Regions from separate parts of the Streptosporangium sp. NPDC006930 genome, predicted to be linked through region 3. Evidence: riboswitches for the same ligand, from Rfam matches in the RefSeq annotation. Region 3 holds a riboswitch; each other region holds the start of a gene.
The links. Region 3 has a riboswitch for cyclic di-AMP ahead of ABZ664_RS38295 (hypothetical protein). Riboswitches for the same ligand answer to the same signal wherever they lie in the genome.
Positions count from the first base shown of each region.

Region 1: linked by a shared signal. The riboswitch ahead of ABZ664_RS09775 (CHAP domain-containing protein) and the one ahead of ABZ664_RS38295 (hypothetical protein) in region 3 are both predicted to bind cyclic di-AMP.
Region 2: linked by a shared signal. The riboswitch ahead of ABZ664_RS25565 (hypothetical protein) and the one ahead of ABZ664_RS38295 (hypothetical protein) in region 3 are both predicted to bind cyclic di-AMP.

Region 1 covers NZ_JBEYID010000004.1:246,539-254,111, forward strand. Annotated here, with positions in the region: gene ABZ664_RS09765 (sugar ABC transporter permease) at 1-559, opposite strand, end outside; gene ABZ664_RS09770 (extracellular solute-binding protein) at 643-1,992, opposite strand; gene ABZ664_RS09775 (CHAP domain-containing protein) at 2,424-3,119, opposite strand; cyclic di-AMP (ydaO/yuaA leader) riboswitch at 3,138-3,276, opposite strand; gene ABZ664_RS09780 (hypothetical protein) at 3,975-5,015, shown strand; gene ABZ664_RS09785 (DUF6716 putative glycosyltransferase) at 5,107-6,315, shown strand; gene ABZ664_RS09790 (polysialyltransferase family glycosyltransferase) at 6,437-7,573, opposite strand, start outside.
Region 2 covers NZ_JBEYID010000015.1:189,430-197,002, forward strand. Annotated here, with positions in the region: gene ABZ664_RS25555 (AfsR/SARP family transcriptional regulator) at 1-458, shown strand, start outside; gene ABZ664_RS25560 (nuclear transport factor 2 family protein) at 668-1,096, shown strand; gene ABZ664_RS25565 (hypothetical protein) at 1,132-2,106, opposite strand; cyclic di-AMP (ydaO/yuaA leader) riboswitch at 2,110-2,246, opposite strand; gene galT (galactose-1-phosphate uridylyltransferase) at 2,319-3,398, opposite strand; gene ABZ664_RS25575 (DeoR/GlpR family DNA-binding transcription regulator) at 3,395-4,195, opposite strand; gene ABZ664_RS25580 (metal-dependent phosphohydrolase) at 4,280-4,876, opposite strand; gene ABZ664_RS25585 (hypothetical protein) at 5,056-5,187, shown strand; gene ABZ664_RS25590 (TIGR03086 family metal-binding protein) at 5,206-5,778, opposite strand; gene ABZ664_RS25595 (choice-of-anchor I family protein) at 6,076-7,056, shown strand; gene ABZ664_RS25600 (SpoIIE family protein phosphatase) at 7,065-7,573, opposite strand, start outside.
Region 3 covers NZ_JBEYID010000040.1:31,027-38,599, reverse strand. Annotated here, with positions in the region: gene ABZ664_RS38320 (VCBS repeat-containing protein) at 1-8, shown strand, start outside; gene ABZ664_RS38315 (DUF427 domain-containing protein) at 153-536, opposite strand; gene ABZ664_RS38310 (antibiotic biosynthesis monooxygenase family protein) at 633-917, opposite strand; gene ABZ664_RS38305 (hypothetical protein) at 1,214-1,531, shown strand; gene ABZ664_RS38300 (DUF4253 domain-containing protein) at 1,859-2,605, shown strand; cyclic di-AMP (ydaO/yuaA leader) riboswitch at 2,916-3,065, shown strand; gene ABZ664_RS38295 (hypothetical protein) at 3,311-4,126, shown strand; gene ABZ664_RS38290 (hypothetical protein) at 4,286-4,657, opposite strand; gene ABZ664_RS38285 (roadblock/LC7 domain-containing protein) at 4,670-5,056, opposite strand; gene ABZ664_RS38280 (hypothetical protein) at 5,109-6,002, opposite strand; gene ABZ664_RS38275 (roadblock/LC7 domain-containing protein) at 6,007-6,387, opposite strand; gene ABZ664_RS38270 (DUF4032 domain-containing protein) at 6,540-7,573, opposite strand, start outside.

The DNA of each region.
Region 1 (7,573 bases), on a different contig from region 3:
TCGCGATCCACGCGGACCACTTCTCGTTCTGCCAGTTGATCGCGTCGACCCCGAAGAAGCTCAGGAACCAGTTGATCATGCCGTAGTCGCGCCCGTAGAGCTGGGTGAAGACGACGGCGACGGCGACGACGGAGGTGATCAGCGGCAGCAGTACGCCGAGGCGGAAGAAGAGCCGTCCTCGGATGCGCTTGTTGAGCGCGTTGGCCAGCAGGAGGGCCAGGACGAGCTGCGGGATCGTCGACATGACGAACATGCCGAGGGTGTTGATCACCGCGTTCCAGAAGGCCTCGTCGGTGATCAGCTCGATGTAGTTGTCGAGGCCGACGAGGGTCTTGTCTCCGGCGAGCTCCCAGTCGTGCAGGGAGACCCAGAGGGTGTAGCCGAGGGGGAAGACGCCGAAGATCGCGAAAAGCAGGAAGTACGGGGATACGAGGAAGTAGGGGGTCGCCCGGAGGTCGAAGCGGGACCACCCACCGCCCTGCTTCGGTCCGCGGCGCCCGCCGGACCGGCGAGGGCTGGGCCGTGGCGGCGCGGCCGGGGAGTCGACGTGCAGTGTCATCGGTCAGAGCCTTTCAGCGGGGGCAGGCGACCGGCCCGGCTGCGGGATCGCCGCAGCCGGGCCGATGCGGGTCGGTACGGGGATCAGCCCGCTGCCTTGACGCCGGCCTCAAGGAACTTGGTCCAGGCCTGGTCGTAGGGGACCGAGCCCTGGTCCATGCCCTCAAGCACCTTCTCCACCGCGGTCTTGACCTGGGCGTGCTTCTCGCCGAGGAACACGGGCAGCAGGTCCTTGACCGAGGCGCCGAAGATCTGACCGGTCGGCGCGTCGTTGAAGAACGGGTTCTTCAGGTCGGCGACCGCCGGGTCCTGCTGGGCGGGGATGGAGCTCGGGAAGGCCGCGGCCTCCTGGAAGGCCATGACGTGGCCCTCCTTGCCGGTGAGGTAGTTCAGGACCTCGGCGGCCTCCTTGGGGTGCTTGCTCTGCTTGGGAATCGCGAGGTAGGAGCCACCCCAGTTGCCCGCGCCGCCGGGCACGGACGCGACGTCCCACTTGCCCTTGTTGTCGTCACCGGCCGCACCGGAGACCACGCCGAGCATCCAGGCCGGGCAGCCCATGGTCGCGAAGGCGCCCTTCTTGATCGCGGCGTTCCACGGCGGGGTGAACGAGGCCAGCTTGGCGGTCAGGCCCGCCTCGCTGAAGTCCTTCACCGTGTCGAAGGAGGTCTTGATGGCCGGGTTGCTCTCGATGATGAGCTGGTTGCTCTTGTCGAAGTAGGCGACGTTGCCGTTCTTCGGCGCCTCCTGCGACAGGATCACGTTGTAGAGCGTGTTCGGGCCGTCGAGGAACTTGGGGTCGGTCTTGCCGGGGTTGGCGGCCTTGAACTTCTCGCCGATCGCCTTGAAGGCGTTCCAGTCCGGCCAGAGCTTGCCGACCTCCTCGCGGTCGGTGGGCAGGCCCGCCTTCTCGAACAGGTCCTTGCGGTAGCACATGGTCATGCCACCGATGTCGGTGCCCAGCGCGAAGAGCTTGTTGTCGGCGTTGATGCCGTTGTCCCACTTCGCTGCGGGGAAGTCGGCCTTACGGCTGTCCAGCCCGTACTCGGCAAGGTCGGTGAAGAACTGCGGGCGGGCCTTCATGAGACCCATCGCGCCCTCGTCCAGGGCGATGATGTCGGCCGCGCCACTGTTGGCCTGCAGGCGCTGGAGCAGCTGCGGAAGATAGACGTCCTCGAAACGGTCGGTCAGGTTCTGGTACTTGACCTGGATGTTCGGGTTCGCCGCGTTCCACGTCTCCACGGCCTTGTCGTAGCCGAAGTTCTCACCGCCGCCGAAGGTGTGCACGGTGATGGTTACCGGCTCGGCCGGGGCGGAGGAACCGCCCTCCGCGGCGGGTGCCGCCGGCTCGCTGGAGCTGCATGACGTGATGGCCAGGGCGGTGGCCGCCATGACCGCGACGGCGGCGAGCTTGCCGTGTCGCTTGTTGTTCAACATTCCGGACCCCTCTCAGGTGGTCGCCCGAATTTCATTGGGAGGCGACATCGCGGACCGGTCCCCGACAAACGCGGTCGTCGCGACGAGATCGTTCCTCAATGTGCTTTTGGGAGCGCTCCCACGAAGAGTGGACGATAGGCAACCAGGACGTCAATATGCCGAAACTCAACCGTTACATCCGGTCGCTTTAGGTGGGACTTTTGGTATGAAAAATGTACATACCTCCCACAAGGGTGATTGGGAGCGCTCCCACCTCACGGGCATACCAGTTGGGGCATTTCGTGGTCGCGCGGGGCTCGCGGGAAGAGCGGAGGGGGCAAGATGGAACGCCGTCAGGGGCACCGCTCGTTCGAGCGGTGCCCCTGGAAGCGTGAGGGCCGCACGCGTTCACCGGCGAGGGGGCCGGGCGGCGGCCAGGGGTCGGCTGGGAGTCAGTCCGAGTAGACCGGGTAGCCGTAACCGACGATCTGGGAGACGGGCCTGACACGCTCCTCGACGACACCGTTGCCGGTGTTACCCTCGATCGTGGTGATCGTGCCGTTCCCGTTGTCCTTCTTCACGAAACCGACGTGGTCGATGCCCTCGATGCTCTTGCCGCCGGCCCAGTCGAAGTAGACGACGGCGCCGGGGGTGGGGGTGGTGCCCCAGTGTCCGTTGTTCTTGAACCACTTGGCGTGGGTGACGGTGTAGGCGTCCCAGCCCATCGTGGGGCGGATGCCGGCCGTCTCGCCGACCCAGGAGACGAACATCGCGCACCAGGGGGCGTTGGCGTACTCGTACACGCTCTTGCCGCCGTCGCGGGCCATGGTCTCCATGGCGCGGGGGCTCGACATGTACCAGGAGTGGAACTTGGTTCCGCCGCCCCGGGAGTTCTCGCGGACGCCGATCTGCTTGGAGGCGATGTCAAGGACCTGGGCGGCCGAGACCTTGGGGAGGCCTTCGGCCACGACCTGCAGGGGGGTCTTCGCGGCACTGGTGCCCTGCGCGCGGGTGTCGGCGGGCGGTGCGTTCACGACACTGTGACTGTCGGCCAGGGCCGCGCCGGTGGTGCCGGTCGCCAGAACGGCGCAGGCGCCCAGGATGGCGCAGGCGGCGCGGGGGGTGGAGGTGAGGCGATGCTTGGTCATGTGGGGGTTCGGCTCCTTGCTTCGCTTCCATACCGCCTACCGGGTTAGCTGACGGGTTCGGGCTGGGAAGTGCCCTACGACGCATGAGTGCGTTGATTCACCCCAGGAACGTGGTTCCCCGGTTCCGCAGACTTCGCGGATTCGGCGGCCGTGCTCACCGATGGCGGAGGGTTCCGCCGGGTGGAGCACGGTCGGGCAATGTGACGGCAATGCACAGACCTGTATAGACCTAGACAATTGCCATGAACAGGACGAACGTACGACAACAGGGCAGACGATTACAAGTAGGACACATTGCTCTGACTTGGTAATACGTCCCAAATGAGGGGGTACAGCAGGGGGCCGCCGGGCGGGGGAAAGGAAGTCGATCATGTCCCTCCGACGTCGGGCGCGTCTTCCCGCGGGGATGGGGAGGGTGTCCGGGATCCCCCGTGTTCACGGCGATTCGGGCTTACCGGGCCCGCCCGCGAAGCGTCGGCCGGGGCGTGCTATCGCGCGAGGAGGAAGGCCTCCATCGAAGATCTTGTGCTCGCCATATTTTCGAACAAATATTCGATAGTAAAAAGTATGCGGACGGTAGGGGTTCTCCCATGAAAGGGCCGGAGAGCGCACGCGGGATCCGTCGGCTCGCGACCATGCCCGGAGGTCCTCCCAACCTCCAGAGGGCTGCGGTTCGAGTTCGGGGCCGACGCCTCCCCGCCCGACGACCTGGTCGACGGACATCCGGTCGTATCCGACCTCGGACGGCGGCCACGGAAAGGCGGAGGCCGGAAAGATCATCTGCAGTCGCGCGTGGTCGGCTGTTCATCCGCAGTTCCCTGCTCCTTAAGGCCACCGGGTTAGGTTGTGCCAGTCGTGAACGGGTCATCGCCCGGCGTGGAGGACGGTCGAGACCACGCGCGGGAGCAGGATTCGGCCATCGCCTGGGTGGAATCCCCGCTGCAGATGCTCTGCGCGGTGGAGGCCCACCACGCCGGGCTGCTCGGCGTACGCAGCCATCTCGTCCCCCGGGCGAAACTCCGCCCGCTGGCCGTGACAGGCCGCGAACTCGGCCGCCTCACCCTGCCGAGAGGGCTTGAGCTCACCCCGGCACGCCCGGACATGCCCCGGCCTCGCCGGGGTGAGACCTGGGCGGTGGGTGACGCCTTCTCCGGCAAGGTCCAGTTCCGCTGGCTCACCGCGTCCCCCGGCCGGATCGTGATCGTCGACGACGGGCTCGCCACCATCAGGCTCCTGGAACTGCTCACCGGCAGAGCGGGAACGCCCCTGCTGAGGGCGAGGGGGAAGGCGGGAGGGCTCAGGACCGTCCTCGCCACGGCGGCCGGGCTCAGGCTGCGCGCCGCCGCCCGTGCGGGGCGGTTGTCGATCTTCACCGCGCTGCCGGTGCCCTCCGACCTGGCGAAGGCCGTACGTGCCAGGGGAGTCGAGCTGGTCACCCACGACTTCGCCTGGCTGCGATCCCAGCCGCTGCGAAGGCCCCGTCCCGCCGAGCGCACCGTCGTCCTCGGCACCTCGCTGGTCCGCAACGGCCTGATCCACCGCGAACGCTACTTCGGCTGGCTGGCCGGGCTCGGATCGGCCGAGCCGGTGGCCTACTTCCCGCACCGCCGCGAGGACCCCGGCGACCTGGCCCGGGTCGGGGAACAGCCGGGAATCACCGTCTACGACGGCGGGATCCCCGCCGAGATGACCCTGCGCGGCCTGGCCGCCGAGCAGCGGGTGCTGAGCCTGCCGTCCACCGCGGTCACCTCCCTGCGGGTCCTGCTCTCGGCCCGGGGAGTCGCCGTGGAGACGGTGGACGTTCCCGACGAGTGGTGGACGGCCGAGGCGGCGCCGTCACTGCGCTCCCACCTGTCGAGGTTCGCCCATCACGACACGGGCGTCACCGGGTCATGACCCGACGGCCGAGGCCGGGCGGGCTCGCCGCTCGCGCTACGCACACCGTGCCCGCACACGAAACCGGGGGATTCCCCGTCGGAGGTTCTCTTTGAAGGTCCTGGCCGTGGCCGACTCCGACTCCTACCTGAAGTGGGCGGCCTGCCTGCTGCGGGACCTGCCCGCGGGCTGTGAGTCGGAACTGGCGGTCGTCCGCACCCCCATCACTCCGTCGCCGGCGCAGATCCACGCCGCCGTGGCCGGTTCGGCGGCAGACCCGCCGGTGCTGTCGGCCCGCGCGCTGCGCCGGGCCGCCGAGCGATTCAGGCCCGACGTGGTGCTCGTCGCCTGTACGGGACCCGTGGTGGACGTGCTGACCGCAGACGTGCTGACCGGGCTGCGGTTCCGGCCGGTGTTCGTCTCGGGGCTGCCGGGCATCTCCGTCCCCGCCACCGAGAAGGCGTGGCTGTTTCGCAGTGGATGCGACCTGTTAGTGCTGCACAGCGGCCGGGAGATCGAGGAGTTCTCCGAGATCGGCGTCAGGCTGGGCGGGGGCGGCCAGATCGGGCTGGCCAGGTTGCCGTTCCTGCGCGGTGACGCGGAGATCGCCGCCACCGGGCCGCGCGACCGGGTGGTGTTCGCCACCCAGGCCAAGGTGCCCAAACGCAGGGAGGAGCGCGAACGCGTCCTGCTCGCCCTGGCCGAGCTGGCCGGAAGGCGGCCCGACCTGGACGTCGTCGTCAAGCTCCGGGCCCTGGACACCGAGCGTCAGACCCACAACGAGCGCTACCACTACCAGCGCCTGTGGCAGTCGCTCGCCGAGGAGGGCCGGGTGCGTGCCGGGGCCGTGCGCTTCGCGGTGGGACCCATGCACGAGCACCTGGCCCACGCGGCCGGCTTCGTCACCGTCAGTTCGACCGCCGCGCTGGAGGCGATCGCCCAGAAGGTACCGCTCCTGGTGCTGTCGGACTTCGGGGTCGGCGCCGAGATGATCAACCTGGTCTTCGAGGACAGCGGCCTGCTCGGCACCCTCGACGACCTCTCCGCCGGGCGCTTCCTGCACCCGGACGACGCCTGGTGCAAGGTCAACTACTTCCACCCCGGTGGCGAGAGCGACTGGGTGTCGCGGATGGTCTCCCTGGTCGGAAGGGCCCGCTCCGGGCGCCTCGTCCCGGCGAAGTCCCTGCTCGAAGGTCCCGAGTACGCCGCCGCCCGCCGCCGCGCCCGCATGCGCGTGGAGGTGCCGCCGAACATGCTGCGCGTCGGCTACCGCGCCAAGCGCCGGATGCGCCGCTATCTCAAGGGGTTCGGCCGGATCTAGAGCGCCGGTCGAACAAGGACCGGGTGATGTCCGGCCATCGGGTAAAACCACAGGTCGCAACGGATCGGCCTGGCCGCATCCGATGTCGATCAACGCTCTGCGCGGTTACCCGACCGGCTCTCTAGGGGAGCGCCTTCGACAGGCGGTCGCGGAGCCTGCCCAGCGGGCTCCGCTCCCTGGGGGCGGCGGCAGGGGGAGCGGTGATCAGATCCAGGGAGCCGAGGCGCCGGCGTTTGAAGTAGCGGGCGGGGCCGTGCGCCTCCAGGTAGGCGGCGGCGCTCTCGCGCAGCCCCGGATACACCTCGGCCCGCATGCAGTAGCCGACCGCGCTCACCAGGGCGGGAAGATCCACCGGCGGCGGTTCCTCCAGCGAGCCGTCCGCCGACAGGCGCGGCAGCAGGGCGTCGGCGATGGTGGCCGGGATCCGGTTGCTGTTCTCGTACGGGGTGAGACGATCCAGGACCGATTCGACGCCCGACGTCGCCACCGGGAGCCCGAAGTACCGGCTCGCGGTGATCAGGGCGGTGGAGAAGCAGCCGACCACGAGCTCGGGCCTCAGCGCGGCGAAGCACGACTCGGCGGGTACGGTCTCCGCCACCACGTCGAGCTCGACGCCCAGCTCGGCGGCCGTCTCGCGCAGTCGCTGGGCGTGCCTGCGCCCGGCGGCCGGGTGGGGCTTGAACAGCACGCTGCGAAACCCCCGGGCGACGAGGCCGCCCAGCATGTCGGCGTGCAGTCGCGCCTCCTCCTCGGGGGTGAGGATGCCGAGGGCGGACAGGTACTGCCCGAGAATCATCGCCCGCCCCGAACGCGCGTCCCCGGCCTCCCCGCCGACCTTCCCGATCACGTCGAGGAAGGCCCGGCCGGGAAGGGACTCGGCGGGAACCCCGTACTCCGACAGCAGCAACGGCGTGAGGCCGGGTACCAGGTCGAGGTGGAGCAGGCGCGTGATCCGCCCGGAGATCTCCAACGGCAGCGGGTCGCGGGTCGGGCCGTAGCTCATCAGGCCGTCGGAGTAGACCGTGATCGGACAGTCCCTGACCAGCCCTCCCAGGGTCCTGGCCGGGGGGACCGCGACGGACTCCAGGATCAGCTCGGCGGGACCGTCATCCAGGGACAGACGCGAGGCGACCATGCGGCTCAGCATCGGCACCTCGATGACGCGAGCCCTCCAGTCCGAGGGGTGCAGCGGGGCGATGATCTCGTTCCACGAGTGGAGTTCGTCGAAGTGCGGGCGCAGCGCGGCAAAACCGGCCGC
Region 2 (7,573 bases), on a different contig from region 3:
ACATAAAGGATCTGGCGCGCTGTTCGGCGGAGGCGCTCGACATGTGGCGCGGTAGACCGTACGCGGACCTGGCGGAGAGCGCCGTCGCGGACCACGAGGTCAGCCGGCTGGAGGAACTGCGAACCTCACTCCTGGAGCTTCGCATCGGCGCGGACATCGGCCTCGGGAACCACTTCGAGACCATACCCGAGCTGCGCAGCCTGATCATGCGTTTCCCGTTCCACGAACGGTTCCGCACCCTGCTGATGCTCGCCCTCTACCGGACCGGTCGCCAAGGGGAGGCGCTGGAGGTGTTCCAGGAGACCCTCGTGCTGCTCGACCGGGAGCTGGGAATCCTGCCGGGCCAGGAGATGAGCACGACGCACACGCGAATTCTGCAGTCCGACCCCTTCCTGATGTCCGTCGACGCCGTACTGGAATGTCTGGGGGAGGTCGGCCTGAAGGCCGCGCATCGGTGAACCAGGGGCCGGCGCCGTCGACGAGGAGTTCGGAGGTTTGGACGCGCCGCGATCCGGCCCGGTGCGCCGACCCGGCCGCCGCGCCCCGGTTCCGCAGACCTTTGGCGCGCCTCCGGGCGACGGGACACCTACTCCGGCGATAGTTGTGCCCCGCCCCTCGCCCCGTATCGTCCCCACCAGTGATCCCGACGGTATGAGGAAGGATCGGCATGAGCGACGACGCGGTGCGACGCGTTTTCCGGACGGTCGACTCGTTCGACCCCGACGAGTTCGTGCGGTTGCTGGCCGAGGACGCCACGTTGGTGTTCGGCAACGCGGAGCCGAGGGCGGGACGCGAGGCCATCGCCGCCGGGTTGCGGGAGTTCTTCTCCACCATCGGAGGCCTGCGGCACAGGATCGTGCGGAACTGGCAGGTGGACGCCGACGTCATCGCCGAGACCGAGGTGACCTACCGGCGGCTCGACGGCACGGACGTCAGTGTCGTGGCCGTATCGATCTGGCGCACCCGCGACGACGGCCTGATCTCGGACTACCGCATATTCGTCGACCTCGCCCCCCTCCACACGGGCGTGGACGCCGTCGAGCCCGCGTCCACGGGTGCGGCGCCCGCCTTCGCCCACGGGGGCGCCCAGGGGTGAGCCGCCGCTCACGAGACCGGACGCCGCCCCGAAGATCAGTACATCGAGATGTGCGGATGGTCGAAGTGGTTGGCCGTGATGCCGCCTCGGTTCGACATGAACCTCCAGCCGGAGCCGTGGTTGATGCGCTGGCGCCAGATCACGTACTTCACGCCGAGTTTGGCCTTGTTCTTGATGGCCCAGGCGGCGATCTCGTCGCCGAGCGCGAGGTTGGCGGCCGTGGGCATCGCGCCACCGGCGCTCATCATGAAGTCGCAGGCACGGCCCAGAGGATGCTCGCCGCCGTCGTTGACGGCCCGGTAGCAGCCGACCGAGTACGGCAGGTTGAAGCGCCTCATGACGGCGTTGCGCATGATCCGGGTGCGGTCGGTGATGTTGTCGGGGCCGGTGGGCAGCTGCGGCGCCCAGCTGCCGTCGGCGCGACGGCCGGAACCGGTGGGGGCGAGGCGGTCGAGCTTGTTCTTCATGTCGCGGATCAGCTTCTCGGCCTTCTCGCGCTGCGCCTGCACCTCCTTGGCCTCGTCGCCGATCTCGTCGGTGAGCCTGGCGGCCGTCTCGGCCGCCCTCTTCCTGCGTTCGATGCTGTTGACGAAGCCCTCCAGGTGGGCGGCCTGCTGGGCCGTGAGCTGCTCCATCACCGCGGCGGCGCCCATGTCGCCGGAGAACATCAGCGCGGGCAGCCCTCCGCCGCTGCTCTGGTAGCGCAACTGGACGATGGAGTCGACCTCCCGCTTGGCCTCGACGTAGGTCTTCTCGGCCTTTTCCAGGTTCTGCTTGGCGACGATCTCGGCCTTCTGCGCCATCTTGAGCGACTCGCGGGTGGCCGCGTAGGTCTCGATCAGCTTGTCGACCTGCTTGCCGAGCTTGGCCAGCTCGGCGCGGAGCTTGGCCTCGGTGGGCTTGGGGTCCGCGCTTCCGGCGGTGGGGGCGCCGATGGTGAACACGACGATCGAGCTCAGGCAGAGGGCCAGAGACGCACGCCGACGGAACGTGGGGGACGGGGCCGCCACGCACTCTCCTCTCCTTACGCCTACCGGGTTAGCTGACGGGTTCGGGCTGGAGGAAGCCCTTCCACCGAAGTGGTTTCACCCCAGGTGCGGTGGTTCCCCGGCTCCCGGGCAAGGTGCCCGGGATTAGGCAAATCAGCGTTTACAGCCGATGTGGGAAGGATAGTAGTGGTAAACAGCAGGTCATGCGACCTCAAGACGAGACCAAGCGGTAATCAGTTCGTGACAACAGAGCGCAGCAGATGTGCTGTCGCCTCGGGCGACACGTCGTTGACGAAGGCGCCCATCGCCGACTCCGACCCGGCGAGGTATTTCAGCTTGTCCGGCGCGCGGCGGATGCTGAACAGCTCCATGTGCGCGTACGACAGATCACGGCCGGTGGAGGCCGGTGCCTGGTGCCAGGCCGCGATGTACGGCATGGGCACGCCGAAGATCCCGTCGAGGCGGCGGAGTACGTCGGTGTAGAGGGGGCCGAACGCCGCGCGTTCCCCGGCATCCAGCGCGACCAGGTCGGGGACCCTGCGGTGCGGGTAGAGGTGGACCTCCACGGGCCAGCGCGCCGCGGCGGGGACGAAGGCCGTCCAGTGCTCGTTCGAGCCCACCACCCGGATCTCGGCCTCACGCTCCGCGGCCAGGACGTCGGCGAACAGGTTGCCGCCCGTCCGCTCCCTGTGGCGCTCGGCCGCCCCGAGGGTGAGCCTGGTGCGCGGGGTCACGTAGGGGTACGCGTAGATCTGGCCGTGCGGGTGGGCCAGGGTGATGCCGATCTCCGCCCCCCGGTTCTCGAAGCAGAAGACCTGCTCCACGCCGGGCGTCGCCGACAGCTCCGCCGTACGGTCGACCCAGGCCTCCATGACCAGTTCGACCCGCTCGGGGGAGAGCCGCGAGAACGCGGAGTCGTGCTCGGAGGTGAAGCAGACCACCTCGCACCTGCCGACCCCCGGACGGACCTCGCTCAGCCCTCCGATCGGCCGGTGGTCGCCCGGCTGGGCGGAGAACGAGGGGAACCGGTTCTCGAAGACCACCACCTCGTAGTCGGAGGAGGGGACCTCGGTGAGATTGCCCGGGGTCGACGGGCAAAGCGGGCACTCGTTGGCGGGGGGCAGGAAGGTGCGGCTCTGGCGGTGCCCGGCCACCGCGATCCACTCCTCGGTGAGCGGGTCGTAGCGCAGCTCGGAGGCGGCGGGGCGGGGCGGCAGGTCGCGCCGGTCGGGTGCCGTGCGGTCGGCGTCGTCGCGCCGGTCGAAGTAGAAAAGCTCCCGGCCGTCGGCCAGGTGGGTGATCGTACGCTTCATCGGCCGGCGATCTCGCTCTCCCGCTGGGGTTCGGTGATGATCATCTCGCCCACCGAGGCGGCGAGCTCCTCGCGGGCCTCCTCGGTCATGCCGGAGTCGGTGACCACGATGTGGGCCTCGGCCAGCTCGGCGATCGTGCTGATGCCGACCGTGCCCCACTTGGTGTGGTCGGCGAGCACCACCAGGCGGTGCGCGGAGGCGACCAGCTCGCGGTTGGTCTCGGCCTCGAGCAGGTTGGGGGTGGTGAATCCGGCGCGGGTGCTCATACCGTGCACGCCGAGGAAGAGGGTGTCGACGTGGAGGCCGCGGATCGCCGAGACCGCGACCGGGCCGACCAGGGCGTCGGAGGGAGTGCGGACCCCGCCGGTCAGCACGACCGTGCGGTCGGCCCTGAGGGAGCGGTGGAAGACGTCGGCGACCCGGATCGAGTTGGTGATCACGGTCAGCTCGGGCACGTCGACGAGGTGGTGGGCGAGCGTCCAGGTCGTGGTGCCCGCGGAGAGCGCGACGGCCGTGGCCGGCCGGACGAGCCGGGCGGCGTGCCGGGCGATCGTCTCCTTCTCCGCCTGCTGGCGCACCGACTTGGCGGCGAAGCCCGGTTCTTCGGTCGAGCCGGGCCCTGCGGCGGTGGCGCCGCCGTGGACCTTCTCCACCAGGCCGCGCTCGGAGAGCACCTCAAGGTCGCGCCGGATCGTCATGTCGGACACGCCGAGCTCCCGGACGAGATCGGCGACCCTGACCCCGCCGCTGCCGCGCACCCTTTCCAGGATCGCCTGCTGCCGCTGCTGGGCGAGCATTGACTCACTCCCCTTAATCCACCAGATTCCACCAAAATACCACGACCAGGTGGGGGAGGTTGTTGGATTGTGATGGTCGGCCGCTCACAGTCGATCAAGCTCCGCCGTGATGTTCGCCCTCGCCTCCCCCTCCAGGTCGGCGACATGGAAGATCACCGGAAGATCGAGCAGCGAGCGCAGCACGGCGGCCCTTCCCGCCCTGAACGCGTCGTCGGGGACGAAGCCGTACTCCTCGCGCACGGCCGCCGCGTAGGCGGCGTAGACCTCGGGGGAGGAGCCCAGGATCGCCAGGTCCGCGTCGGACAGCACGGCCCCGTCCGTGTCGCCGGACGCGGGTGCGTGCGTGACGGTCAGCCTGACCAGCCGGGCGACCGTCGCCACATCCTCTGCGGGCACCCCCAGCTCCGGCAGCGCGCGCTCGGCCAGCCTCGCGCTCCGCTCCTCGTTGTCCGCGCGTCGCGGGTCGTAGACGGCGTCGTGGAACCAGGCCGCCATCCGTACGAGGTCCGGGTGCCCTGCGTGGTCGGCGAGGGCGTCGACATGGGTGAGCACCGCCTCCAGATGGGCGGTCGTGTGATACCTGCGGTGCGGCTCGTCGTACCGGGTGATCAGTTCGCGGCCGAGGGGGTCGGCCCCCGCGCCGGCGAGGGATCGCCAGCGGGCCATCAGCTTCTCGCTCATGTGACGGAGCCTAGAGTCCGGCCTGACGGGTGAGGAGCCCGGTCACGCGTCCCGTCCAACGGGTGGGGAACGTCAAGACCGGGGAAACGCCGGGGAAATACGGTCCACCGGAGCCGGACCGATCGCCGTCCAGGCCTTGTGTCATGGGCGTTCCAGGAGGAATGTGAAGGTCTGGGCGAGTGAGATCGAGTCCCGTACGGATCCGGAGGAACCTCGGCGAAGGGGTGGTCGGCATGGGCAGACGAGCACGCAAGGCCAGGGCACGCAAGAAGCGCAGGGCCAACCACGGCCGGCGGCCGGCGGCCGGCTGACGGCACGCGCTCCGGCGGTCAGGCGCGGCGGCCCCAGGAGGCGAGCAGCAGGGTCTGCGGGTCGGTGTCTGAGGGAGGCTGCCGGTGCTCCCCGGTGGCCGCGGCCTGCCGGTAGCCGGGCTCCGCGTCGCTGAACCAGGTGGCGCAGGCCTCGACCAACTCGGGATCGAGACGCTCGTCGGCGCCGATGGCGCGGGCCAGGTCCCAGGTGTGGATGAGCGCGTCGGCGAACAGTTCGGTGATGTACTCCCGGCCGGACACGTCGCCGAACGGCAGGTGGACGAGGCGGCCTGGGGCGTGAACGCCTGTCGCCGCCTGGATGGCGGGTACGGCCGAGGTGTCGAAGGCCTTGATGGGATCGTCGCCCAGCAGGTCCCCCTCGAAGGCGTCGCCGACGTCCGCGGAGGTCCCCCCGGCCAGCAGCACGGGGGCCCACAGGTTCTCGCCGACCACGTGGTTGACGAGAGCACGCACGTCCCAGTCGACGCACGGGGTCGGGTTCTCCCACTGCGTGGGGCCGATCCGATGGACAAGAGCGCCGAAGTCCTCCAGTGCGCGGTGGTAAGCCTCGGGTACGTCGATGGTCATCATGCCCCTCCCGATGCCCTCCCGGGTTTCCTCCCGGCTCTCATCTTGACCGTAACCCCTGAACAGCCAGTAGTCATCGCGTCAATGGACATGACCGGCATGCCCGAGGTGCCCAAGGAATTCCGTAGGGTGCACACCTGACCGGGGAGCTTCATTCCACGGTCAGATCGACGTCAGCAGTAAGTCACGATATTTCGCGAAACTTCACCTCATGCGCACCATGACTTTCACCCGGGTAGCCACCGCGGCGGTCACCGGCCTGCTCCTTCTGCCCCTTTCCGCGGTTCCGGTCACCGCCGAATCCGGCCATGGGGGCATCACTTCGACGCCGAGCGGCTGCGGGCCAGGGGAGTGCGGATCACCGGCCCCGGCGCCACCGTGGCCCAGGATCTGGAGCCGGAGTACGTCACCGTCGACGGCGACACCGCTTATGTGACCCTTCAGGAGAACAACGCGCTCGCGATCGTCGACCTGAACCGGGTCGTGGTTCGCGACGTCGTCCCGCTGGGGCTGAAGGACTGGTCGAAGAGCGGGTTCGACGCGTCGGACAAGGACGGGAAGATCGACATCAGAGCCCGGCCGGTGAAGGGCGTGTACCAGCCCGACGCGATCGCGCACTTCCGCGACCGTGGGCGGACCTACCTGGTCACCGCCAACGAGGGCGACGGGCGCGAGTGGGGCTGCCACGCCGACGAGGTCAGGGTCAAGTCGCTGAACCTCGCGCTGCCCGACGCGGAGAACCTCAAGAAGGACGCCGAGCTCGGCCGGCTGAACGTGGCCGCCGACTCGCCCAGGGACGCGAACGGCGCCTACACCGAACTGCACGCGTTCGGCGCCCGCTCGATTTCGGTCAGGTCCACCTCGGGAGCGCTCGTCTGGGACTCCGGCGACCAGTTGGAGCGGCTCGTCGCCGGGGAACTGCCCGGCGCCTTCAACGCCGACAACGAGGAGAACGACTCCTTCGACAGCCGCAGCGACAACAAGGGCCCCGAGCCCGAGGGGATCACGGTCGGTGAGGTGCGTGGCCGGACCTACGCCTTCGCCGGGCTGGAGCGGGTCGGCGGGATCGTCGCCTACGACCTGGGCGACCCGCGCGCCCCGCGCCTGGCCGGCTACGTCAACACCCGTGACTTCACCGGCTCGGTCAAGGACGGCACCGCCGGGGACGTCGGTCCCGAGGGCGTGCTGTTCATCCCCGCCTCCGACAGTCCCACCCGCCGCCCGCTCCTGGCGGTCGGCAACGAGGTCAGCGGCACCACCGCCCTCCACGAGATCCGCTGAGGGCTCGCCTAGGGCAGCCTCTGCTCGATCCAGACGATCTTGCCCTTCGGGGTGAGACGGGATCCCCAGCGGTGGGCGAGCCAGTTGATGAGGTGCAGGCCGCGGCCGGTGTCGCTGCTGGTGGACGCCTCCCGCATGACCGGCTCCGACACCGATCCGTCGGACACCTCGCAGACCAGCGTGGGCCCGCGCAGCAGACGCAGCTCGACCTCGCCCCGGCCGTGCTCGACCGCGTTGGCGACCAGCTCGCTCACCATGAGCTCGGTGTTGTCACTGAGCGAGGACAGTCCCCAGTCGTCGAGCGTGGCCCGGACGAAACGGCGGGCCTGGGAGGCGGAGCGGGGGTCGGAGGGCAGTGACTTCTCCGCGAAGTCCTTCTCCGTCAGCTCCGACACCCTGGCCAGCAGCAGGGCGATGTCGTCACGCTCGTGTCCGGGCCGCTGTGCCCTGATCGTGAGGTCGCAGACCTCCTCCAGGTCGTGGTCGGGACCGGAGAGCAGGCCGCGCAACGCGTTGA
Region 3 (7,573 bases):
ACTGGTAGTCGATCACCTGTGACGCGACGGTGGGCGGCTGCGGGGTGCCGCCCACCGTTGGCCGTACGAGTCGAAGTGCCCGTCCCAGTGGTGATCGGAGGGTCGGGTACGAGAGCCGGACGTCTCCCGGCGGACTCAAGCCGAAAAGGCGCTCAGGCGGCCGGTTCCTCGACGATGGAGTCGACCCGGTCGGGATAGAAGGCGACGTGGTCCTTGATCTCGGCGACGGCCGGATACGGCGACTCGTAGAACCACACCGCGTCCACCGCCTGCTTCCCGTCCACCGTGACGGTGTAGTAACTCGCGTCGCCCTTGAAAGGACAGTAGGTGGCGGTGTCGGTCCGCTCCAGCAGCGAGCGGTCGACGTCGGCGATCGGGATGTACTGCACCGGCGGGTACGCCGCCTCCCGCAGTGTCAACGCGCTCCGCGAGTCGGCGACCACCCGGCCTGCCACCGAGACGACGATTCGGGCCGGGTTCGGCGTGATCGTGATCGGGTGACTGGGGCTGGGCTCCAGGATGGGCTTGTCGGTCATGACGAGACCCCTTTCTGTCATGTCCAGTCTGCCGGACCCCGGACCCCGGACCCTGGACCGCGTCGCCATCCCCCTCCCTGGTGGTGTCGACCCCGCTCAGGCGGGGCCGACGCCGGAGATCTGGTAGCGAGACACCTCGGCATCGCGGATCATCGTCTCCTGGTCGTCGCTCGGCCCGGAACCTCGGAAGGCGTCGAGGGTCTCCTCCGACTCCCACCGCTCGTAGACGTTGATCCGGCCGGTGTCGACGAGGTCGGCGCCAAGCGTGAAGTCGAGGCAGCCGGACGCGGCGCGGGCCTGCTCGATCACGCTCACGCATCCCTTGAGGTAGTCGTCACGGGCATCGGGGGCGACACGGATCCAGCCGGAGATAATGATCATGCCAGCAGGGTACGGCCCGCCACTGACAGAACCGGCTCCACGGGCACGCGTGCACCCTTTCCGTGTTGTCCTGGCCCCCACCGCCCCTCCTCGTCGGTCGCGTATATACGCGTATATAAAGGTGTCCGCCTTCCGCACCGGTCGCGCATTCCAGACGTCGATCCTTCCGCACCGGTCGCGCATCTCGGGCGTCGATCTTTCCGTGCCGTTCGCGCATATCAGGCGTCCGCCGGGCACGTAGGATTCGACGGCTGGGCAGGCGACGACGAGGACGACGAGGACGACGAGGACATGGTGTGAGCTTTGATCTCGGGGTCTGGTTTGCGGCCGGGCCGATCACCGCGCGGGAGGCCCTTCTTCGATATCTCGCCTGGGACGAGAGCGGAGCCGCACCCGGTGAGCCCCGCCCGGAGGTGGCGGCCTTCTACGAGGAGCTGACGGCGCTCTTCCCCGACCTGACCGTCGAGAACTACGGCGCCTCACCGTGGTCCGAGCCGCTCACCGTGGGCGAGGACTTCGTGCTGATGAACGCGGTCTTCCCACGGGCGGGGGAGGTGTGCCGCGTGGTCCTGGAGATGACGCGGCGCCACCCCCTGGTGCTCTTCGAGCCTTAGCTCTCCGGCTTCGTGGGCCCGCCCATTACCCCGAGACTCACGGCGCCCTCGCGAACGCGGCCTGTAGCCCCGAACGGTCTCGTTGAGCGTTGAGGGGTGGCACCCGCTCGGCCCTGTTCCCCTCTGTACCGATAATTTTTGCCTGGACCAGGGCAGAACTGTCCCTCGGGATGGTTGACAGGCCAAAATTGATCCGTGGTCAGGATCGGATCGGTAGAGATGAGCGATTGCGAGCGTGAGAGACTCCCGCCAGTTCTGGGCCAGCTGTTCGCCGATGGGGGAGAAGGAGCCCACGAAGGTGAGGGGGACGGGGGCAGGAGGCTTTCGGTGGAGTTGCCGCCGGGGGACGTGGTGTGGCCCGACCCCGGTTACGCTCAGCTCGCGGTCCGTCGCCGTCCGGCGTTCTGGCTGAGTGAGGTGACGGTCTCCGGCGAGTACTGGGCCCGGCTGAGGGCTCAGCACGAGCAGTCGGGCCTGTGGCCGGTTCTGCTGGAGGACTCCGTCCAGCCCTGGTCGGCCGGCCAGATCGCCCCTGACACCGCCGCTCAGATCGACAACTACAACGCCGCCGCGTTCATGGCCGAGGTGTGGTCCGACTGGATCGCGAGGGCGACCCTGGACCAGCTCGAACTTCTCGACCCCTACGGTCCCGAGTGTCCGGGCCCGGCGCCCGGGGGAAGGCTCGCCGCCGATCCCGGTGTGGTCGCCGACTGGTACGCCGGGTTGGTGGCCGAGCGCAGGACCCCGCTCGGGCTCGTCGCGGTGGAGCGCGGGGCCGACGCCCTGGCCGTGATGGGCTGGCAGGGCGCCCTGAACCACAACGAGTGGATGGTCCCGCTCGCGGCCGTCGTACGGAGCTGGGAGGAGAGGTTCGGGGTGCGGGTGGTCGGGATGGGTTTCAACACCCTCGACCTCAGCGTCGCCGCGCCTCCGACGACCTCCGAGCACGCCCTGCACGTCGCGGCGGAACACTGGACGTTCTGTCCCGACAGCATCATCCAGGGGGCGGGGACCCTCATCGACTACGCCGAGCAGATCAAGGGCAGGAACGCCTGGTCGTTCTGGTGGGACTGACCGGACGGGGATGACCCGGGGGCCCATCCCGGATCTCGGGGAGGAGCTTCGTCCGGCGGGACGGGCTGTCGGCCGCCGGTGGAGGCCCCCGCGCGGGTCCGGGGGCGGGGGTTCTCGCGGCGAATGACGGCATGGGGAAGGCGTTCTCGCTGGTAGGGCGGGTGCCGACCTGGCGGGGCGATCGATGGGGCTTCCTTGAAGCTTTTAGGTAGATCTTCTGGGTTTTTCGTGGTGTTTGCTTTGCTTTGTCCGATTTGGTGGGTAGTGTCCACTGTTATCGGTTGGCGACCTGCCCTTCACAAGAGGAGGCGGCCGGCCGACGTCGAATCCCGAGGGCCCGCAGGGCTCCGGAGCCGGGGAACCAATTTTCCGGGGTGAATCCGCCGCGAACGCGCGGCGGTAGGGCAACTCCACCGCCCGAACCCGTCAGCTAACCCGGTAGACGAGATGGAGAGGAGATCCCCTCATGGATCACCGCGTCACCACGTCGGTGGACCCACTGTCCGCACCGACCACCTGAACTTTCACGCCGCCCCCCGCCCCTCGACCCGCCGCGCCTGATCGCGGCATCTTCAGGACCGTGCTCCGCGTAGCGATCGGCTGATCCGACTACGCCACCTTTTCCGATGAGCGCGTCCCCGCCGGTGCACCCCTTCGGTGTTCGCACACGGCCGCCCCGTTCCCTCGTGAAAGAGCCCTTTCTCCATGCACCCCTCCTTTGGTATGCACAAGAACGACCTGAACAAGCCCCGTCCGGGCGAGCGACCCTCGTACAGGAACACCTCCCTCGGGCGCGGCCTCGCCGCGGCCCTCACGGCCGCGAGCCTTCTCCTCTCCGGCGGTGTCGCCCTGGCGCTTCCCGCCTCCGCGGCCCCCGCCTCCACCCGCCTCGCGAACGACCCCGCGGCCGCCGCGCCCGCCGGTACCGAGGCCGTTCTCCTCCAGGGTGCGACCACGGCCTCCTACTTCTGGGACGACTCCTCGGGCCGGGCCGGTGACACCGGACTGCCCGCCAGCGGCAAGCCGATGCAGAAGGGCATGATCGCCAGCCCGAGCTGGCCCCTGTTCACCGAGGGATACGTCCTCTACAAGGGCAAGAAGGCGAAGTTCTTCGTCGGCGACCGCGGCCCGGGTACCCCCTCCAACCGGGGCATCATGATCGACATCGACGCCAAGACCTTCGCCGACCTGACCGGCGGCACGTTCAACTCCCGCACACTCGGCGTGGACGGCAACGGGGGCATGGGCCACATCGACATCCAGTACGTCGTCACCAAGTGGGGCAACGGCACGGGGATCAAAAACCACCCCGTCGCGTTCTCCACCGGCGCGTGGAACCGCAGGGACACCAGCCCGGCCCAGCCGCCGACGACCGTCTTCGCGATGGCGAGGAAGCTGGGCATCGGCCTGCAGACCCAGCTGGTGAGTGCCGAGGCGCGGCCCTGGCTCGGCAAGCCCAAGGTCATGGTCGAGCACGTCTCCGAGCATGTCCCCGACGGCGTGGCCGCGGAGAAGAACTGACCCCGACGGCGCGACAGCCGGGAAGAACCGGCCTCCGCCACCGCCACCGTCCCCGGCGGCGTGGCGGCCCAGAAGAACCGACCCCTCCGTCACCGTCCCCGAGGTGCGGAGGGTTCCGGTGCGGTCCGCGCCTGTCGGGGCGCGAACCGCAGCGGAGGATCAGACTTCGAGCTTCTCCTCGATGCCGCGCAGGCTGTGCCGGGCGAGCGCGAGGTTGGCCCGGCTCCGGTCGAGGGCCAGGTAGAGGAACAGCCCTTTACCGCTCCGGCCCGAGATCGGGCGGATCACGTGATACTGCGTGCCGAGCGTGATGAGGATGTCCTCGATGCCGTCCTTGAGGCCGAGCGACTCCATGGTCCGCATCTTCGCCCTGACGACCTCGGTGTTACCCGCGGCCGCGACCTGGAGGTCGAGGTCCTTGGACCCGCCGAGCGCGCCGAGCGCCATTCCGCTGTTGTAGTCGACGACGACCGCGCCGATGGCGCCGTCGATCGCCATCATCTCCTTGAGCGAGATGTCCATGTTGCCCATTACTGTCTCCGATCACTGGGATATCGATGTGCGTGAGCTGACGGCGGCGAGTCTGTCCGCCGTTTTGCGGCCCTCCAGCCTGAGCAGCCCGAGATTGGTCCCCGGGCGTGCCAGGACTGTGAGAACGATCTTGGGTCCGGCGGCGTAGAACGCCGCGTAGCCGTTGGTTCCGGAGATCAGCGTCTCCTCGAAGGCGCCCTTGCCGGCGATGCCCGTCATCCGGCGGCTCAGGGCGAGCACCGCGGAGGAGAGCGCGCCCGTCTGCTCGATGTCGTTTCTCAGGTCGCTGGCTATCGTCAGGCCGTCGACACTGCACGCGATGCTCCCGTCCACGTCGGGTACGCGTTCTCGCAGCATCGCCATCTCACGGCGTATCTCCTCGCGCAGTTCCACCGGCATCCTCCTTCCGATCAACTTCAGCGTCCGTAGCCTTATCGGCATGTGACCGGGCTCAAGTCATTGCCTCCAATGCGTTCCTGAGCCGGATGAGCAGGTTGACGTCGGCCGGGTCCCCGTTCGCCCTGGGGATCCGCTCCGACGTCTCCACGGAGCCCGTCCCGGCCGCCGGGATCTCCGTGGCGCCCTTCGTCCGCCTGGGCAGCGGGTCCGGCGCGGCGGGGGCCTCGGCCGGACCGGGCTCCGGGACGCGGAGCAGCCCGGAGGAGGCGAGCTGTCGTACGGCGAGCAGTACCGAGTACGCGGGACGGCCCAGCTTGCGCGCCAGCTCGGCCGGGGTCGCGACGGAGTCGGCGCCGACGAGCACCTCCCACTGGAGCGCGCTCAGCACCACCCGGTGGGCGTCGATGCGCTCCACCGGGACGACCGGGAGCGTGTCCAGTTCCGCGGACGGCCAGATCTGTTCCAACTGCGCCTTCCTCCGCTCGCACTCCCGGAGCAGGCCGGTCGCGTCGAAGTACCACTGCGGTCCGAGCCAGTGCCGCTCTCCCCGCCGGAACCTGGGCCGGTGCCCGGTGGCCCGCAGCAGGAAGTACGCGGCGTCGAGCACCGTGCTGAGCACGCAGAACTCCAGCTCACCCCTGGTGAGCAGGCCCTGGACGATCAGCCGCTCGCCGCCCGTCGGCTGGGGCTCCCGCGACTCCCGCGGCTCGGGAAGGGGCGCGGGGTCCGGTCGCCTGCGGGTGGTGGCCTGCCTGACCTGCCGTACGGCGTGGGCGGATATGCCGCGGCAGGCGCCCAGCAGGTCCTCCAGCCGAGGGGCGGACGCGCTCTCGGCGTAGGTCACGCGGCCGTCGGTGAGGTAGATGACCCCCGCCTTGCCGAGCCGCAGGGATCCGGTGGCGTGGTCGCCGGCGAGCCCGCTGAGGATGTTCTCGACGCTGGGCATGGGCTCACGTCGATATCAGGCGGCCGGAAAGGGCCTGGAGGCGGTGGCGGGCCAGTGCCAGGTTCGAGCGTTCCAGATCGAGCCTGACGTAAATGACGAGCGGGCCGTCGAACGGCGTTTCCAGCGGCTTCAGTAAATGGTGTCCGCCGTCCGTGGTCACGATCATGTCGTTGATCCGGACCGTGCCGCCGGGCACGGTGACGGCGAGCCCGTCGAGCGTCGCGCGCAGGGTCTCGCTCAGCCCCGCGGCCGACCTCTCCACGTCGGTGTGACGGCTCGCACCGCCGGCGGCCACCGCGGTCCCGCTGGTCTGATCGATGAGGATCGCGTCCAGGGCCCCGGGGATGGCCATTACCTCGGTGAGACAGTCTTCGATTCCGAGCACGTGCTCTCCCTTGCCGACGACTTCGAACGTCGCCCGGTCAGCGTAGGGAAAACCCTCGGAAACCACTCTCTCCGACTGGGGGTTTCATGGGAGAAGGGGGAGGATTCACCACCCCGAGGGGAAGTTATGCACCCCGGATGGAAATCAACCCTTTAGTCCTCGGCGATGAGTGCCTTTTCGTCCGGCTTGAAAATGAGAATGTTCTTCACATAGGAATTCACCGCGGCGGGCAGGCCGACATCGGTCCCCGCCTCCTCCGACATGTACCAGCGGTGGTCGAGCACCTCATGGAAGAACTGCGCGGGCTCCAGCTTGCCCCGCATCTCCTGAGGGACGGCCTGCACCGTGGGCTGGAAGACCTCGGCAAGCCAGCGGTGGGCCACGATCGCCTCGTCCTCGTGGCGAAGACCGTGTGACACGCGGAAGGAGTCGAGGTCGTTGAGGAGGCGTCTGGCCTGGTTCTCCTCCACGTCCAGGCCGGTGAGCCGCAGCAGCCTGCGCTGGTGGTGCCCGGCGTCCACGACCTTGGGCCTGACGATGAGCCGCCCGGTGCCCGCCTTGCGGCGGACCATCATCTCCGCGACGTCGAACCCCAGGGAGTTCAGCCGGCGGATCCGCTGGTCGATCATGTGCCAGTCGACCTCTTCGATGATCTCGTCGGAGGTGAGCTCGCTCCACAGACGGTGGTAGCGGCGGCAGACCGAGTCGGCGACCTGCTCGGGGTCGATGGAGGAGTGCAGCAGCCCGCCCGCCTCCAGGTCGAGCATCTCGCCGAAGATGTTGGTGTGCGCCACCTCGATGTCGTACAGCCGCTGCCCCTCGCTGATCATGGGGTGCAGTTCGCCCGTCTCGGCGTCGACCAGATAGGCGGCGAAGGAGCCCGCGTCCCGGCGGAACAGGACGTTCGACAGCGAGCAGTCGCCCCAGTAGAAACCGCTGATGTGCAGCCGTACGAGCAGTACGGCGAGGGCGTCGAGCAGTCGGTTGAGCGTCTCTGGGCGGACCGTCCCCGACATGACCGCGCGGTAGGGCAGCGAGAACTGCAGGTGCTGGGTGATGAGCGCGGAGTCGAGCGGCTCGCCGTCCGAGCCGGTCCGCCCGGTGACCACGGCGACCGGCTCGACGGACGGGGTGTCCATCCGGCTCAGGTCCCACAGCAGGCGATACTCGCGCTTGGCGTAGTACT